Regions from separate parts of the Oikeobacillus pervagus genome, predicted to be linked through region 2. Evidence: riboswitches for the same ligand, from Rfam matches in the RefSeq annotation. Region 2 holds a riboswitch; each other region holds the start of a gene.
What was found. A riboswitch is a leader RNA that binds a small molecule or an ion and turns the genes downstream of it on or off. The one in region 2 is predicted to bind cobalamin.
Positions count from the first base shown of each region.

Region 1: linked by a shared signal. The riboswitch ahead of J2S13_RS03070 (energy-coupling factor ABC transporter permease) and the one ahead of J2S13_RS01830 (FecCD family ABC transporter permease) in region 2 are both predicted to bind cobalamin.
Region 3: linked by a shared signal. The riboswitch ahead of J2S13_RS08985 (GNAT family N-acetyltransferase) and the one ahead of J2S13_RS01830 (FecCD family ABC transporter permease) in region 2 are both predicted to bind cobalamin.

Region 1 is NZ_JAUSUC010000005.1:23,824-29,525, forward strand. It holds gene J2S13_RS03055 (sirohydrochlorin chelatase) at 1-245, opposite strand, end outside; gene cobJ (precorrin-3B C(17)-methyltransferase) at 336-1,919, opposite strand; gene J2S13_RS03065 ((2Fe-2S) ferredoxin domain-containing protein) at 1,916-2,308, opposite strand; cobalamin riboswitch at 2,434-2,616, opposite strand; cobalamin riboswitch at 2,779-2,971, shown strand; gene J2S13_RS03070 (energy-coupling factor ABC transporter permease) at 3,145-3,900, shown strand; gene J2S13_RS03075 (energy-coupling factor ABC transporter substrate-binding protein) at 3,904-4,194, shown strand; gene cbiQ (cobalt ECF transporter T component CbiQ) at 4,191-4,967, shown strand; gene J2S13_RS03085 (energy-coupling factor ABC transporter ATP-binding protein) at 4,964-5,702, shown strand, end outside.
Region 2 is NZ_JAUSUC010000003.1:17,841-23,542, forward strand. It holds gene J2S13_RS01820 (hypothetical protein) at 101-298, opposite strand; gene J2S13_RS01825 (vWA domain-containing protein) at 761-2,113, shown strand; cobalamin riboswitch at 2,193-2,378, shown strand; gene J2S13_RS01830 (FecCD family ABC transporter permease) at 2,548-3,552, shown strand; gene J2S13_RS01835 (heme ABC transporter ATP-binding protein) at 3,567-4,340, shown strand; gene J2S13_RS01840 (ABC transporter substrate-binding protein) at 4,406-5,377, shown strand; gene phaC (class III poly(R)-hydroxyalkanoic acid synthase subunit PhaC) at 5,443-5,702, opposite strand, start outside.
Region 3 is NZ_JAUSUC010000019.1:48,395-54,096, forward strand. It holds gene rpsF (30S ribosomal protein S6) at 104-391, opposite strand; gene J2S13_RS08975 (phosphatase PAP2 family protein) at 537-1,058, opposite strand; gene J2S13_RS08980 (TIGR04104 family putative zinc finger protein) at 1,160-1,459, opposite strand; cobalamin riboswitch at 1,966-2,153, shown strand; gene J2S13_RS08985 (GNAT family N-acetyltransferase) at 2,322-2,891, shown strand; gene J2S13_RS08990 (hypothetical protein) at 2,906-3,094, shown strand; gene ychF (redox-regulated ATPase YchF) at 3,186-4,286, opposite strand; gene J2S13_RS09000 (DUF951 domain-containing protein) at 4,574-4,774, opposite strand; gene J2S13_RS09005 (mechanosensitive ion channel family protein) at 4,790-5,689, opposite strand.

The sequences.
Region 1 (5,702 bases), on a different contig from region 2:
GGGATGTGAATCTTTGAATGACCCGCAGGCAATAACATAATCGGAATGACGGCTACAGATGTCGCTCCTTTAGAAACACATGCTTTTAGTCCGTCTGAAACGGTTGGCTTCTCAAATTCTAAAAAGCAAGTCTCTACTAAAATATTTTCGTCAATTTGTGGTTGGAGCTTGCGAATAAATATTCTAATTTGCTCGTTACCTTCATGATCCCGGCTTCCGTGCCCAACAAATAAAACAGCTTTCATGAAAATTCCTCCTAAACGTTTATCCCGTTCTTGCGGTCTACAACCGTAAAATTCGGTTCCCAAATTTCTAACAACACCATTTTGAAAACTTTATTCGCCACAACCAAGTGGTTCTAAATCCAACACAGGAGTAATATCTTTATACTGAAAACCATGGACATTTTTTACCCGTTTGAAGAATTTAAAAAAGCTCTCATTCGGATGACCTTTTTCTTTATATTCTTTAATGATCCCGGTAACGATTGAGAGGGCTTCGTTTGGCTCCACCCCTTCGGCAATCAATTGACCACTATGTGCGGTTCTGCCGACGGTTTTTGCACCGATAAATAGATCAAATTTTCCTTTTCGAAACACGAGCCCAATATCTTCTTGAACTGCTTGGTAACAAGCCATTCCACAGCCGTTAATGCCGATCTTTGTTTCCTTTGGCATGTCCATTCCAGAAAAACGTTCATATAGTTCTTCTGCTAATGGAATTCCGTCCTTTTTCTCCCCATCGCAAAAATCACAAGCCTTAATCGTAAGGACATCCCCAATTGGATTTACGAGCAATCCGGTTTCTTTTAGTTTGGAGACAATCAATTCAGGTTGATCTGTCGGTACCCTTACTATGATGTAATGATGTGGGGTATATTCCATCGAGCCTTTATCTCCAATGATTTTTGCTAATGTTAACATTTGCTGTGCAGTAAATTGCTTATTCGCAACCCCTGGGCTCACTGCCAGTTCAAAAATTTGTTCAATTTTTTGAAAAGGAATCATTGATTCTTCAGGAGTATCTTTCATTCCTACTATTTTGGCAGCTTCTTCGGCAAATTTTAGAGAGGACGATTCCTCTTCTTTTCCTCCATGAAGCGCCCAAGGTTCATTTTCCCTTTTCAAACGTTCATGTGGTCTAAGTTTTTGTTTCGTAGAGTTTAGCGTGTATTTACGCTGGTATCCCCTTGGTGTGATGATTTTCCCGTCATATAAAAAGGTTGTAGAATTACCGATGACGACGGTTGTTAACATCCCGATTTCATAAGTTAACATCTCTTCTAATGTCGTGATCATAATATGTTCACGGTCCCTGTATGCGCTTTTTACTAATCCTACGGGTGTCTTAGGATCCCGATATTTTAATAGAATCCGTTGTGCTTCCACGATTTGTCTTGTTCTTTTTCCACTTTTCGGATTATATAAAGCGATGACGAAATCGGCTGCTGCTGCAGCTTCAATTCGTTTTTCTATGATACTCCATGGTGTTAAATGATCACTTAAGCTGATTGTACAAGAATCATGCATAACAGGTGCGCCTAAAAGAGAAGCACAGGAGTTAATCGCTGAAATTCCTGGAATCACCTCTACTTTTACACCTTCTGCTTCTTTCCACCCTTTTTCAATTAATACCTCATATACGAGACCAGCCATCCCATAGACACCCGCATCCCCACTAGATATGACCGCCACTTTCTTTCCTTCTTCGGCTAGTTTGACGGCAGCTTGAGCACGGCTGACTTCCTCCGACATTCCTGTACTAATAATTTCTTGGTCTGTAATTAAATCTGTGACGAGCTCTACGTATGTTTTATAACCAATAATGCAATCACTTTCTGCAATAGCTTCTTTTGCACGCTCTGTAAAATGTTTAACACTTCCTGGACCAAATCCTACGATTAATAATTTCCCGGTCACAAAACTTCCTCCTTTTTCGCTTCTTGCTTTTCTTTCTCAATTCCTTTGACGCGATTGTTTTTTAAACTCATTCCCGTTTGCGTCCGCTCATATATAACCTTCGATTTCAATATTTGATTGTTTTCTAGATGGGAGTGCACCAATTCTTTCGCAGAATCAACATCGATCCCTTCGTACCACACAGCATCTGGATACACAATGACAACACAGGCATCTTTACATCTACCATTACACCGAGTCCGGCTTGTATGAATATAGCGGTCTAGTTCTCTTGTTGTAATTTCCTTTCTAATGGCTTGGGTGACTTCCTCTCCTCCCTTTCTCATGCAACTAGAACCGTTACAAATCAGAACATGCTTTTGCATATCTTGTAAATTCCATGTCGTCATTCTTGCCCCTCCCATTTTCAATATAAAAATAATTCCAACAAAAAAACCCCTATCTTCTGGAAGATAAGGATTTGTATGCAAATGAACAATAGCTTTATGCCACACACCTATTCCTCCCACCGAAGAATAAAACGCGACTTAAAGCAGGTCTCCTGGCTTATGCTTCTTCCTCCCTTGTCCCTTCCTAGTCGTTACCTAGTGGTTTTGACAAGCTTGTCCACACTTACAGTAGCGGGGGCTGCATCGGATTTTAACCGATTTCCCTATTATCCAATATCCTAATTGGCACTTTAAATCATCTTATGTAATTGTCGTTTGATATTTTTTATATCACAATATTTATAACTATGTATTCAAAGTTAACAAATTATTCAATAATTGACAAGAAGTTTTTTTAATCTCTCTTTTCTGACATTTTCAAAAAAATTGTAGACAAACTGTCACAAATTCCCTATACTTTAAATTAATTTCATATTTTTTCGAAAATAGGTGCAAATAGGGAACCCCCCTCTATTTGCTTAAAAGGGAAGCTGGTGAAATTCCAGCACGGTTCCCGCCACTGTAATTTGGAGTGTTTTGCAATAGGCCACTTTTGTATTCAATGGGAAGGCGCAATTCACAAAGAAGATAAGTCAGGAGACCTGCCTGTTTTCCACTCTCGATGTACCTACGGGATATAGGGGAAATCGCATGACATGTATTCTTCATGCATTCTTAACCGTAAGTTATGAATGCTTTTTTATTTTCCACAATATTTCATGTGATTTACTTTTCTATATGTATATCTATTTTTCAAGAGAAAGATAGGAGAATATTTTGAGAAGAGGAGAATTTTCATGAGGAAAAGCTTTTTTTGGTTTTGTAGTATTTTAATGTTAGCGTCTTATTTTTGGGTGAATTCTTTTTCGAGCACCCATGCCATGCATATTGCTGAAGGTTTTCTCCCAATCAAATGGGTCATTATTTGGTGGATCGCTTTTCTACCCTTTTTATTCATCGGAATCCTTCAATTAAGGAAATTATTTCGAAATTCCCCTGAAATGAAAATGGTTTTAGGTCTATCCACTGCCTTCGCTTTTGTGTTATCGGCATTGAAAATCCCGTCTGTTACAGGGAGTAGTTCCCATCCAACTGGATTAGGGTTTGGGACGATCTTATTCGGACCTATGATCATGAGTGTCGTTGGATTTGTTGTCCTTTTATTTCAGTCATTGTTACTAGCTCATGGTGGCATTACTACATTAGGGGCGAATGCCTTCTCAATGGCTGTACTTGGACCTTTCGTTGCCTACGGAGTATACAAAGCATCGAAAAAGATGAATGTTCATCATAATGTATCGATCTTTTTAGCAGCTGCCTTAGCAAACCTAGCTACATATGTTGCAACATCGTTTCAATTGGCGCTTGCATTTCCAGACTCTGTAAATGGAATCATAGGTTCTTTTATGAAATTTGCTAGCATTTTTGCTATCACGCAAATTCCTTTGTCCATTGTCGAAGGTTTGCTAACTGTTATGGTATTAAACTTTCTAGCAAAATATAATCGTGAAGAACTATCCACTTTAAATGTGCAAATGAAGGAGGCGAAATAATCTATGAAGAAAAATCTCTTTCTTTTATTTGTTATTTTATTATTTATTATTGTTCCTCTTGCTTATAATACTTCATCAGAGTTTGCGGGAACGGATGGAAAAGCTGTCGATGCAATCGAATCTATTAATCCCAAATATGAACCTTGGTTTTCAAATGTTTGGGAATTACCTGGTGGAGAAGTGGAAAGTTTATTATTTGCCTTACAAGCTGCGCTAGGGGCTGGCTTTATTGGATATTTTTTCGGACTGTCCAAAGGGAAAAAGAATGGAAATAAGAAAGAAACATTAAGATGATTATCGATACAATAGCAAATCAACAAAGACTTTCAACTATACACCCAATTGAGAAATTTATCTTCGCAATTGGGTGTCTACTTACGACTGTCACCCTAAGAGATGTAGGATTATCCTTGCTCATTTTCTTTATCATGAGTATGATCATCATAATCGTTATGGACATACATATTTTGCTTTATTTGAAGCTTTTAAGTCTACCATTATTATTCATTTTAACAAGTATTATTTCAATTCTTTTCACTTTCTCCTTGGAGCCTTATTCAGGGGAAGATCTTATTTGGTCAGGCGAAATAGGACCTATTTTCATTTTTATTTTATTTACCAATTTTGAAGTAGCGATTGAACTATTTCTCATTTCTATAGGTAGTGTGACATGTATTTATTTTTTTATTTTGTCCACACCCGTCCATGAACTACTGTTTGTTTTAAGTAGACTTAGACTTCCGAAAGAATTAATTGATTTGATTTCCATCACATATCGTTTTCTTTTTATGTTAATGGAAACAGCCATTCAAATGTACTATGCACAGTCAACGCGGTTAGGACATCGTTCATTTCGAATTTCTTTACGTTCTTTTTCAATTTTAATCCCAAATCTGTTTATCCAAACATTAAAAAAGAGAACAGAAATGCAACAGGCGATTGACTCAAGAGGTGCCGATGAATTAATTCTTTCGTTTACTTATGAAGGGAAGGTGAATAAAAAACATCTTTTCTTCCTTTTCTTTTTTTTCATCATTCTTTTTAGTGGAAAGGTGTTTTTTGAATGACAGTGCCCATCCTCCAATTGGAGAATCTATCATTTTCCTATCCAGATCGTACAAATGTTTTAAAGAATATTAACCTCTCATTTTCACCAGGGAGGAAAATAGCCGTATTGGGAAATAATGGTGCAGGTAAGTCTACTTTATTTTTGCATCTAAATGGATTATTACGGCCTAAAAATGGGACGGTCTATTTTAAAGGTCAACCTTTAAAATATAAGAAAAAAGAACTGGTTCAACTAAGAAAAAGTGTCGGCCTAGTCTTTCAACAGGCTGATTCACAAATTTTTGCATCGACTGTCAGGGATGATGTGGCATTTGGTCCGAAAAATTTAGGCTTAGCAAAAGAAGAAATCGAACAATATGTGGATGAGGCATTGCGACTAACGGAAATGACCAACTATAGTCGAAGGCCCCCTCATTTATTAAGTATTGGAGAAAAGAAACGTGTAGCCATCGCGGGTGTACTTGCGATGAAGCCAGAAGTCATCGTATTGGATGAGCCCACCGCTGGACTGGACCTCTATTATTCGGACCGTTTATTACATATTCTTTCAAGTATCCATCAGAATGGAACCACTATCATTCTGTCCACCCATGATGTGGACTTTGCCTATGAATGGTCAGATGAAATCATCATCATGAATAATGGAGAAACTCTGTATTCAGGTGATGGTCATGGTGCATTTTCAGACGAAGGAATTTTAAGTAGAAGTCACCTTCATAAACCATGGATTTTGG
Region 2 (5,702 bases):
CATGCTTGCAAAATCCCATTGTTGATAACATTAAACTAGTTTCTTAAAGAAAAAATAAAGGAAACACAAGGATCATCCCCATGTTTCCCTAGAATATATTTTATTGTTCCTCTTCTGTGCCTTCAGATTCTGTATCTTCATTTTCTGTATCTTCGTTTTCTGTGTTTTCATTTTCTGTTTGATCCTCTACTTGTTGGTCTTCTTCTTTTTCCGTATCCTCTTTGTTACAACCAGCGGCGACCCCTACTAGCATGAAAGCTGTACACATTACCAATAACTTTTGCTTTAAACTTTTCATCTCCAACGCCTCCTTATATGTTGCGTAAAAAAAGTACATAGTTATCATACTATATTTTTGCGTCCATACAAGGAGTCTTTTCCATTTTTTACAAACCCTTAACGTAGGCTCTAAGATATTTAAACGATCTTAACATTCTGTCAATATATCAAATGAATTTAAGGTTATTAATAGATTTTCCCTTACAAAATAGAAAAAAGTCAGCAGAGACGCGATATTCACCCATTTCTTATGTTTGACGCTAGGTTTACGAATAAATTCAGGAGTTGTGCTACAACATTATTCACCAATATAAATAATCTTTATCTGGTTATAATCAATCACTATCGACTTCGTATATAGTAATATTTTACTAGTTATTCGCCATTTAAAACCAAGAAACAAAGCTTTCACCCTATAGACAACTGAATCATTTATCGTTAATTTGATAATTAGTTGACTGTGAAAGGATGGGGAGAATCGATGGGGATAATAAGAAAAGCATTTTCCTTAATTTTAGTAATGTTGATCATCGTAGGTTGTTCTAATGAAACAACAAAGCAGCCAGCAAAAGAAAATAAGGTGACAGACAAACAGGAAGTTGAAAAGCAAGAATTGGATTATGAAAAATATACTAGCCTAAATATTGAAGATATGCTGAAAACAGAGCCAGGTAAGTATAGGGGGGCTTCAAAGAAGGAGGAAAAAATAAAAAAAGCCATTACAACATTTCCTAAAGGAAAAAAAGCTGAAGAATATTATGGGAGGCTTTTGGCTTTAGCAGCTGAAGACTATCGTGATTATGCCCAATTTTTCAATAATTTTGACACTTCTTTTGAAGAGATTAGTGAGACTCCAGACGAAAAAGTAGACCTCCAAACAGATCCTAAAGCTAAAAAAATCAATGTACAAATTTTATTTGATGCTAGTGGAAGTATGGCTGCTGAGATTTCAGGTGAACAAAAAATGAAGCTTGCTAAAGATGCGGTGCTGCAATTTGTTACTGATCTTCCGGAAAATGTTCATGTCTCTCTTCGTGTTTATGGACATAAAGGTACTGGAAAAGAGGAGGATAAAGCCGCTTCTTGCTCTAGTACAGAAGTGGTTTACCCCTTATCGACATATGATCAGGAAACTTTTTCTAAAGCACTTGATACATTTAAACCTGCTGGATGGACTCCACTAGCAGCATCTATTTCGGCTGCAAAAGAAGATTTACATAATCAAATAGGGGAAAATGTCGAAAATATTATTTATATTGTGAGTGATGGGATTGAAACATGTGGTGGTGACCCAGTCCAAGCTGCAAAGGAACTCAACCAATCAGATATTAAAGCCGTGATTAACATCATCGGGTTTGACGTTGATCATGCCGGGCAAAAAGCATTAAAACTCGTAGCAGATGCTGGAAAAGGCGAGTATGTGGATGTAAATTCAAAACAGGCTTTTGCAGATTATTTTAATAAAAAAAAGAGTGAACTGTTGAATGAATGGCATTCATGGCAAACTGAAAATGTGAATAAATATTATGATTCACAAAATACAAGAGTGAATGAGTTATATACAAAGCAAAATGAAATGGTCAATCTTGCTACAGAAGAACAAAATGAATTACTTGCATTCACAAACGATTTGAAACAAAATTTAGACTTAGATAGTACTGTTCATTATGAAATTCGTGAGTTCATTCGTAAAAGGGGATATACCGTACGTGAGTATGCACGAGATTCAGGATATAAATACCGCGAAGAACTTAGAAATCGTGGGTACGAATTACGTGAAGAAGTACGTGACAAAGGATATAAAGAACGTGAGGAAATTCGTAGAAACAAGTAAAAGGTAGATCTATAAGGTATTTTCTTTATTCATCATTGCAATATGATAAAACTATCGATATACTCAATATGTTAACTTAATATGATAGGGGATTCAAGGTGTCCTTTTTTGGACTTGATAAGGAATCTGGTGGAAATCCAGAACTGTTCCCGCAACTGTTAATGCAGACGAAATAAGCATATCCACTATATCTCAAATGATATGGGAAGGGCTTAAACTAGGATGATGCATGAGTCAGGAGACTTGCCTTGAAGACAATATAGTACTATCTTTTTCGGGAGGTGAAAAGATAGGACGTGGAAACGTTCAAATTCTCATAATGAAGTTCTCGTTCTACACTCATCTACTTACTGATGGGTGTTTTTTTGTTTAGAAAAATAGTTTAAAAAGGAGAGATTTTTCTGGAGATTCAAAAACAACCTAGACATTTCTATATGTTTATCATCCTATCTATCGTTCTATTATTATTATTGATGACGATCGGTGTGATGGTAGGTCCGGTTTCCATCCATCCTTTTACTGTTTGGAAAGTAGTTTTTTCTAAACTCCCATTCTTCCATGAAAGTATCCAATCGACAGAGGCAACGATAATTTGGGACATACGCTTTCCGAGAGTGATTCTAGGTGTGATTGTCGGGGCAGGACTTGGAATCATCGGTACTGCGGTGCAGGCAGTTGTTAGAAATTCATTGGCTGATCCATACATATTAGGGGTATCATCAGGTGCTTCTGTAGGAGCAACATTGGTGATTGTCTTAGGTGTATTTTCATTTTTAGGTCAATATGCGATATCGTTTGCGGCCTTTTTAGGGGCACTTTTATCTACCATATTTGTTTTCTTTTTTTCACAAATTAATGGAAGAATATCGACCGTCCGACTATTGCTCGCCGGTGTTGCGATTTCGATGATACTGTCAGCTATTACGAATTTTATTGTCATCTCGTCACCTCGAGCAGAAGGAATTCGTGATGTGATGTTTTGGATGATGGGAAGTCTCGCAGGAGCCCGTTGGGAATATTTATTCATCCCAGCTTTGATTGTGACGATTGCTTTTTTATATCTTTGGAGTCAATTCCGCTCTTTGAATCTTCTTCTTATGGGGGATGAGACAGCGGTTACATTAGGAGTAAATTTAACCTCTTTTCGGAAAAAACTGATTGTCATCACCTCACTATTAACAGGGGTACTCGTTGCCGTAAGTGGTGCGATTGGATTTATCGGATTAGTCATCCCTCATATTGTTCGTTTATTAGTCGGATCTGATCATCGAAGAGTATTGCCACTCAGTGCTTTAGCAGGTGCCAGCTTTTTATTACTGGCAGATATTTGTGCAAGAATTATCATTGCTCCTGAAGAGATGCCGATTGGAATTATTACAGCAGTATGTGGAGGACCTTTCTTTATATGGCTTTTACGTAGAAATTCATATTCTTTTTAAGGAGGTCATAATGGATGGAAATTTCGGTAGAAGACGTAAGTTATACTATTTTTGATAAAAAAATAATCAATCAAGTGTCTTTAACTATTCATCATGGGGAATTGGTGGGAATCATTGGCCCAAATGGAAGTGGAAAATCGACGCTTTTAAAAAATATGTATCGTGTATTAAAACCTGATGGAGGGGTGATACAACTTGACGGACGGTCCATTACGGATATAAACACGAAAGAAATCGCCAAACAGCTTTCCGTTGTGAGTCAGGAGTCCAGTGTTGCCTTTGATTTTAATGTTTTTGAAATCATTCTGATGGGGCGTACTCCACATAAGAAATTTCTTCAACCCGATACGGTCGAGGATGAGCACATCGTTCGGAATGCTTTGAGCCAGGTGAATATGAGCGAATATATCGATAAACGGTTTACCCAATTATCAGGGGGCGAAAAGCAGCGCGTGATGATTGCTAGGGCAATTGCTCAAGGAGCGAAGGTTATGATTTTGGACGAGCCAACCAACCATTTAGATATTCACCATCAGTTACAGGTATTGGAATTAATTAGAGAATTACAAGTCACCTGTGTGGCAGCTTTACATGACTTAAATCTTGCGGCATGTTATTGTGACCGATTATATGTACTCAACCAAGGTGAGATTGTAGCCTCTGGAACCCCAAAACAAGTCCTAACAAAGGAGCTGTTAAAAGAAGTGTTCAATGTACATGTTGAAATCGGAACTCATCCCGTGACAAAGAAAATCCATCTTTTCTATCATGCAGAAGAGGATGCCTAAAGTCGGAATTTTCAACAAGTTTCAAATATCTAATGGAATGATCGTTAAGAAAGGATCGAATGAATATGAAAAAAAACGTATTTTTTATTCTGATTGCTCTTATCTTACTACTCGCCTCATGCGGGAGTTTGAAAGAAGAAGGGAAAACCAAAGAAGCGAATAATAAAGAAATTGTGACGATTCAAAATCTTGATCATGAACTGAAGATCACAGAACCTCCAAAAAGAGCAGTGAGCCTTAATCAACATGTAACAGAAATTATGCTTGCTCTTGGATTAGAGGACTCAATGGTTGGTACTGCTTATTTAGATGATCAAATTTTGCCAGAATATGAAGAAGCATATAAGAATATTCCAGTACTTTCAAAGAAATACCCATCCTATGAAGTGTTAATTGCTTCAGAACCTGATTTTGTTTATGGGGGTTGGAAAAGCGCCTTCACTGAAAAAGGGGTGGGGACGATTGAACAATTGAAGAAAGATGGAATCAACGCTTACTTGCATGAATCTTCTAATAAAGTTGCTCCCACAATGGAGGATGTCTTTCAAGATATTTATAATATTGGAAAGATATTTGGGGTAGAGGACCGAGCGGAGAAACTGACAAATAAAATTGAAAAAGAAATGAATGAAATTGAAGCGAAAATTGGTGAGGTGAAAGACCCTATCCCAGTGTTTATTTATGATAGTGGAGAAAAGGAACCTTTTACTGCAGCCCAAAACTTTATGAATGATTTAATTACACGGGCCGGTGGGGAGAATATCTTTGGAAATATTGAAAAAGGATGGACAAGCGCAAGTTGGGAAGAAGTTGTAAAACGAAACCCAGAAGTGATTGTCATCATGGATTATGGGGAAGAGACCGTTGAACAGAAGAAGAAATTTTTAGAAAATCACCCAATTTTACAGGCAGTAAAAGCAGTAAAAGAAAAACGTTTCGTCGTCCTTCCATTGTCCGCAGGTTCCGAGGGAGTTCGCAGTACAATTGCGTTGAAAACATTAGCAGAAGGATTTTATCCTGAGAAGTTTTTAGAATAATGTCCAATAATTTTTCCATTCAATCAAGAAAAAACCTTCGGATACGAAGGTTTTTTCTATGTACATCATTTAGAATGCTCTGTTAACCATTGGTCGATCGTTGGATAAGTTCTCTTAACAGCACTGCCACCAACAACGACAGATACATGGCCTGTAGGCATAATATGATATGTTTTATCTTTACTTGCGACTTTATCTAATAACGGCTCAACTTGTTCAGGGGCAGCAATATGATCACGCTGAGCAGCAATATTCAAAATATTTGCTTTAATATTGCTTAACTTTACTTGTTGCCCGCGAATATATAATTCATCATTGATTAATT
Region 3 (5,702 bases), on a different contig from region 2:
TAATTAACGTTCCACGTGAAACATTAATCGAAGAATTTGTTTGTATGATTGAACGACTACTTTTCAAAAAGTAGAAGCTATTTTACTAAACATTTCAAATGAATTATTCTTCTTCTTTAACGACAATGTGGCGGATAATATCGTCACTAATCTTTGCTAAACGATCGAATTCTTGAACAGCTTCTGGTTTAGATTGAACATGAACTAATTGATAGAAGCCTTCACGGAAATCGTTAATTTCGTATGCAAGACGACGTTTACCCCAGTCTTTAGAATCGATGAGTTCCGCACCGTTAGAAGTTAAGACATTATCAAAACGCTCAACAACTGCTTTTTTAGTATCTTCATCTACATTTGGGCGGATGATGTACATTAATTCGTACTTTTTCATCTTTCTTTCACCTCCTTATGGACTATACGGCTCTTTCCTTTTAAAAAGAGCAAGGAGCAATGTTTTCATTACTCACAGGAAGAAATTATACCATAATGGTATCTTAAAAGCAATGAGTCATCCCCAAAAATAGATTTCAATAGACTTAAAACATAAAGGTAGAAAAAGTAATCGCTGTAAATGTTCCTAATAATGCGCCAACAAGAACATCTGAGGGATAGTGAACACCTAACACAATTCTAGAAACGGCTACAAGAAGGGCAGCTGGCAGTAAGTAAGGTAAAAGGGATGGATAGACAACAAGATAAGAAATAACTATGGAAAAAACAGCTGTCGTGTGGCCGGATGGAAAAGAGTAGTCCTTGAATAAATGACCATGTACCATTGCATTAGGCAAGGCTAAATACGGACGGATTCTTTGAAAAGTCTTTTTAATTAAAACAGCTACTACATGACTGACAACTAACGATACTAAAGCAAGCAATGCAACCTTTCTCAATGTTTGATTACTTGACATTAATAATATAAGTTGCAATCCAATTGTAAACATCGCTCCCCCAAGATGGGTAATATGTTTAAAAAAAGACACGCATAATTTCGAGCGGCGATTAAGAAAGTAAAAATAGGCTTGATCTTGTTTGATAAACCATGATTTTGCCCTTTCCACTTGAAAAACCCCCTCTAAACTTCATTTTCTTTTAGTGTAAAAGATCATTATTAGTTTATACGAAGGATTTTGTAAATTTTCTGTAATTCTCTTGATTATTTTCACCAAAGTGGTTCTTCTTTATTCCGTAATTGGTACAATCTTGGTACTAACAAAAGAACCATCACATAGGCGATCAACTCTATCACTAGAATAACTGAAATAGGGACATGAAAGATGGTCAATGGAAACCAAAGAAGAATGGGCAAAGTCGTAAAAACCGACGCTTTTTTTCTCGATTTAGCTGACACGTATTGTATATGCTGACAGTAAGGACACGTCCATCCATAGGAAAAAGAAAATGATTTCAAAAGAGTTTCTTTCCACTTCCATTTACTTTGACAATTTTGGCAAATAGGCATAACCATTTCCCCCTTTTTAGAGAATACGATTCAATAAACTAAAAGGTTTCACAAAACAGAAACATAAAGGAATTTAAATTAAAAATTCAGAAAATAAAAATAGACACAAAAGGAAGACTGAATTATACTTAACTAAAGCGGAAGCGCCTTGGTTATCGGCGTACGAATGTTGCAGATTTCGACTGAGATAAAGGAAACACGGCGAGGAAGTCCACGAGCCGATGTTGACTTATCGTAGGGAGAAAACGGAGACATTCGCTAGACGATAGGCGCTGGAGCTAGATGTACAAAAGCGGAAGCGCCTCGATCATCGCCGTACGGATTTCTCAAGTTTCGACTGAAATAAAAGAAACGAGAGCAAGGTCCTTCTTGAGCTGATGTTGACTTATCAGAGGGAGTAAACGGAAAAATTCGCTAGACGACAGGCGCTTGAGGCTTGCCGTGGTCAACATTTTTAAAGGGTGATCCACAGTTCTATATTTTAAAGTTTTCTAAACAACAAGTGAATATTCCTTTTTTAAACAGGTGCTATATTTTACTATAGCTTAAAAGGGAAGTTCGGTGTAAATCCGACACGGTTCCCGCCACTGTAATTCTGAGCGACCTGCTATTTGTCACTGTTTCAAAATGAAATGGGAAGACGCTGGAAACGATGAAGTTAAGTCAGGAGACCTGCCTGTTTAATAAGCGCAATAATTCCTACGGGTAATAGGGAGGTGTCTGTGAAGAATTCATATAGAAGAAGTCTATTCTTTTTTCTATACGATGATGTTTGAAAGAAACTATTCTGAGCATTCGGCCCTTGGTCCGAATGCTCTTTTTTTATCGTTCAATTTCTCATAAAAGAGAAGGGGTGGGGGAAGTGAAGATTGTTTCTGATCCAGAGGAAGTATTCCGACACTTAAAATATAACCATTTCCATCCAGATTTAAATAGATTTCGAGAAGCACATCATCAACAGCAAACATTAACACAAGTAATGGAGACGGAACAGGCATTTATGGCTTTAGCTATCGTGGATTCGCAAATCATTGGTTATACAATCATACTTTCACCAGAGGAAGAGGAGAGATGGATTAAATTAGATTTTCTGAAAGTACTAGGGGTCATTGAAGTGGCTCCCACTTTTCGAAACCGAAGCATTGCCAAAAAATTATTGCATTCTATCTTCACCCAACAGGAGTTGGAACATTATATTATTATTTCTCTAGAATATTGCTGGCATTGGGATTTAAAACTCACCAATGGCGATCCTTATTTGTACAGAAATATGTTAAGAAAGGTGCTTGAGTCTGCTCGATTTGTAGAATACAAAACAAATGACCCTGATATTAAGGCTTCTGAAGTCAATTTTCTCATGGCAAGAATAGGAAAGGCTATAACAAGCGAACAAGTTTCGCAATTTATCCGTCTAGCAAAATATAATAAGTAAAAGGAGAGAGAATCATGCAAGAAAAGAAGATCAATCATTATATTAATAGTCTAGGTGCTGTTTTCGTCATTTATTCTTCCAAGGAAAAGGTCATAGAAAAATATATGGAGTTAAAAGCAGCTATCTCCGAACTTGAAGAAAACAAAAAAGAGCAGCAACTCTATTTAGATAAAGCATTACAAACGGTTATATTGGGCCGATAATTCGAAGGTTTCCTTTATATTTTGAACGATGTAAAAACGGAATAGAAAAACGGAGCGTTGTATTTCTCAACACTCCGTTTTTCTTATTCTTTTACACATTAAAACGGAAATGGATAACATCCCCGTCCTGAACAAAATATTCTTTCCCCTCAAGTCGGACCTTTCCTGCTTCTCTAGCCGCTCCCATTGAACCTGCATTTAATAAATCCTCATAGGAAACAGTCTCGGCACGAATAAATCCACGTTCAAAATCGGTATGAATAATTCCCGCACATTCTGGTGCTTTCATCCCTTTTCGGAATGTCCAAGCACGTACTTCTTGAACACCTGCAGTAAAGTATGTAGCTAGCCCAAGTAAGCTGTATGTTGCACGAATTAATTGGTCAAGTCCAGATTCTTCAATTCCTAATTCTTGTAAAAACATTGCCTTTTCTTCGTCATCTAATTCAGCAATTTCAGATTCAATTTTAGCACAAACGACGATGACTTCAGCATGGTCCTTATCGGCAAATTCGCGAACTTGTTGTACATAAGGATTTTCTGAAGGATCGACAACATCGTCCTCTCCAACGTTTGCCACATAAAGTACTGGCTTAATTGTAAGTAGATGTAACCCTTTCACAACTTTCATTTGCTCTTCTGTGAATTCGACAGTTCGAGCTGGCAATTCTGATTCAAATGCCTCCTTTAATTTCACAAGGATTTCATGTTCGATCATCGCATCTTTATCTTTTTGTTTCGCCATTTTTTCTACACGGCCAACTCTTTTATCCACTGTTTCTAAATCGGCCAGTATTAATTCTAAGTTAATCGTTTCGATATCAGAAATAGGGTCTACCTTTCCTGAAACATGGGTGATATTTTCATCCGCAAAGCAGCGGACGACATGACAGATCGCATCCACTTGGCGAATATGAGATAAAAATTTGTTCCCTAAGCCTTCCCCTTTACTAGCCCCTTTTACAATTCCAGCGATATCTGTAAATTCAAAAGCGGTCGGAACCGTTTTCTTTGGTTGTACTAACTCTGTTAATTTATTTAACCGTTCGTCTGGTACTTCTACAATCCCAACATTAGGATCAATGGTACAAAAGGGATAGTTGGCAGATTCTGCCCCCGCTTTTGTAATGGCATTAAATAATGTTGATTTTCCTACGTTCGGTAAGCCAACAATTCCGGCTGTTAACGCCATACTTCGTCACTCCTCTATTCATAAATAATTGTCTATACACACAAACCATCCTTTAAAATTCTGGAAAGACTTAGACTTTCACAAAACAGGAAAGGCATCATTCAAGCAAAGATACTTATCTTTTATTCAGAAAAATTGAATATAAACCTTTCACAATTATAGATATATGGTGGAAAAAAGACAAGGGATTCTAGCGTTCCCAAAAGAATATCTTTGGGAAAAGGGCGAAAAAAAGAAAGAGGACTGATCCTTAAGGCAAAGTATAATGAACCTTAAGGACCATCTCTTTATTCTTCAGTCGCTGTTTCAAGTACTTTCTTCATTTTCTTAACAAAATCTTTGCGGGGAAGCATCACACTATGCTGACAACCTTCACATTTTATTCGAATATCCATTCCGATACGGATTACCTTCCAACGATTCACCCCACAAGGATGGGGTTTTTTCATCTCGACAATATCATGTAATTGAAAGTTTTTTTGCTCCATTTCCTTTCTCCTCCCTTATTCGCCTCCGTGTTTTACTTCCACAGGTTTTTCCTGTTGTTCTTTCCTTGAGTACGTAACAAGTCGTGGGTATGGGATTTCGATTCCATTCTGGTCTAGACATAATTTGATTTCTTTACGAATCATTCGGGCAATATACCAATGGTTTGTCGGTAGAGTTTCGGCTGTAATTCTTAATACAATATCAGATGCAGCAAGATTCTGTATTCCTAAAAGTTGTGGAGGGGCAACGATTTCTTCATATTTGCCCGGCAAAACTTGCAATAATTCTTCTATTACTTTTTCAGCTTTTTGAATATCCGATTCATAAGCAATACTCACATCGATGATCGCAATGCTATTATGAATAGAAAAGTTCGTTACCTCAGTAATACCTCCATTAGGCAATACATTTAACTCACCATTGATTCCTTTAATTTTCGTCGTTCTCAACCCAATTTCCTCAACGGTCCCTTCAAATTGCCCAATTCTTACATAGTCCCCAACCGAGAATTGATCTTCAAAAATAATAAAAAATCCTGTAATCACATCGCGCACTAAGTTTTGAGCTCCAAAACCAATAGCTAATCCAACAACTCCTGCACCAGCAAGCAACCCTTTAATGTTAAAAGTTAGTATTTCTAAAATATTGATAATCGCCATAAAATAAACTACATAGGAGATAATATTCTCTAGCAATTTCAGTAATGTATTTTCCCTTCTTTCAGACACGGTTAAAGGAGATTTAGACCGGAGTCTGAAAAAGTTACGAAGGATAATCCTTCCAATCCTTACAACAATTCCAGCTAACAGTAAGGTAATTATTATTCTTAATGATCCTTCCCCTATCGCTATCCATGTATCTTCACTTGAGAACTTTTCCCATAGTTTATCAACCATTTTTTCATATACGTTCATGATTATTTTCTCT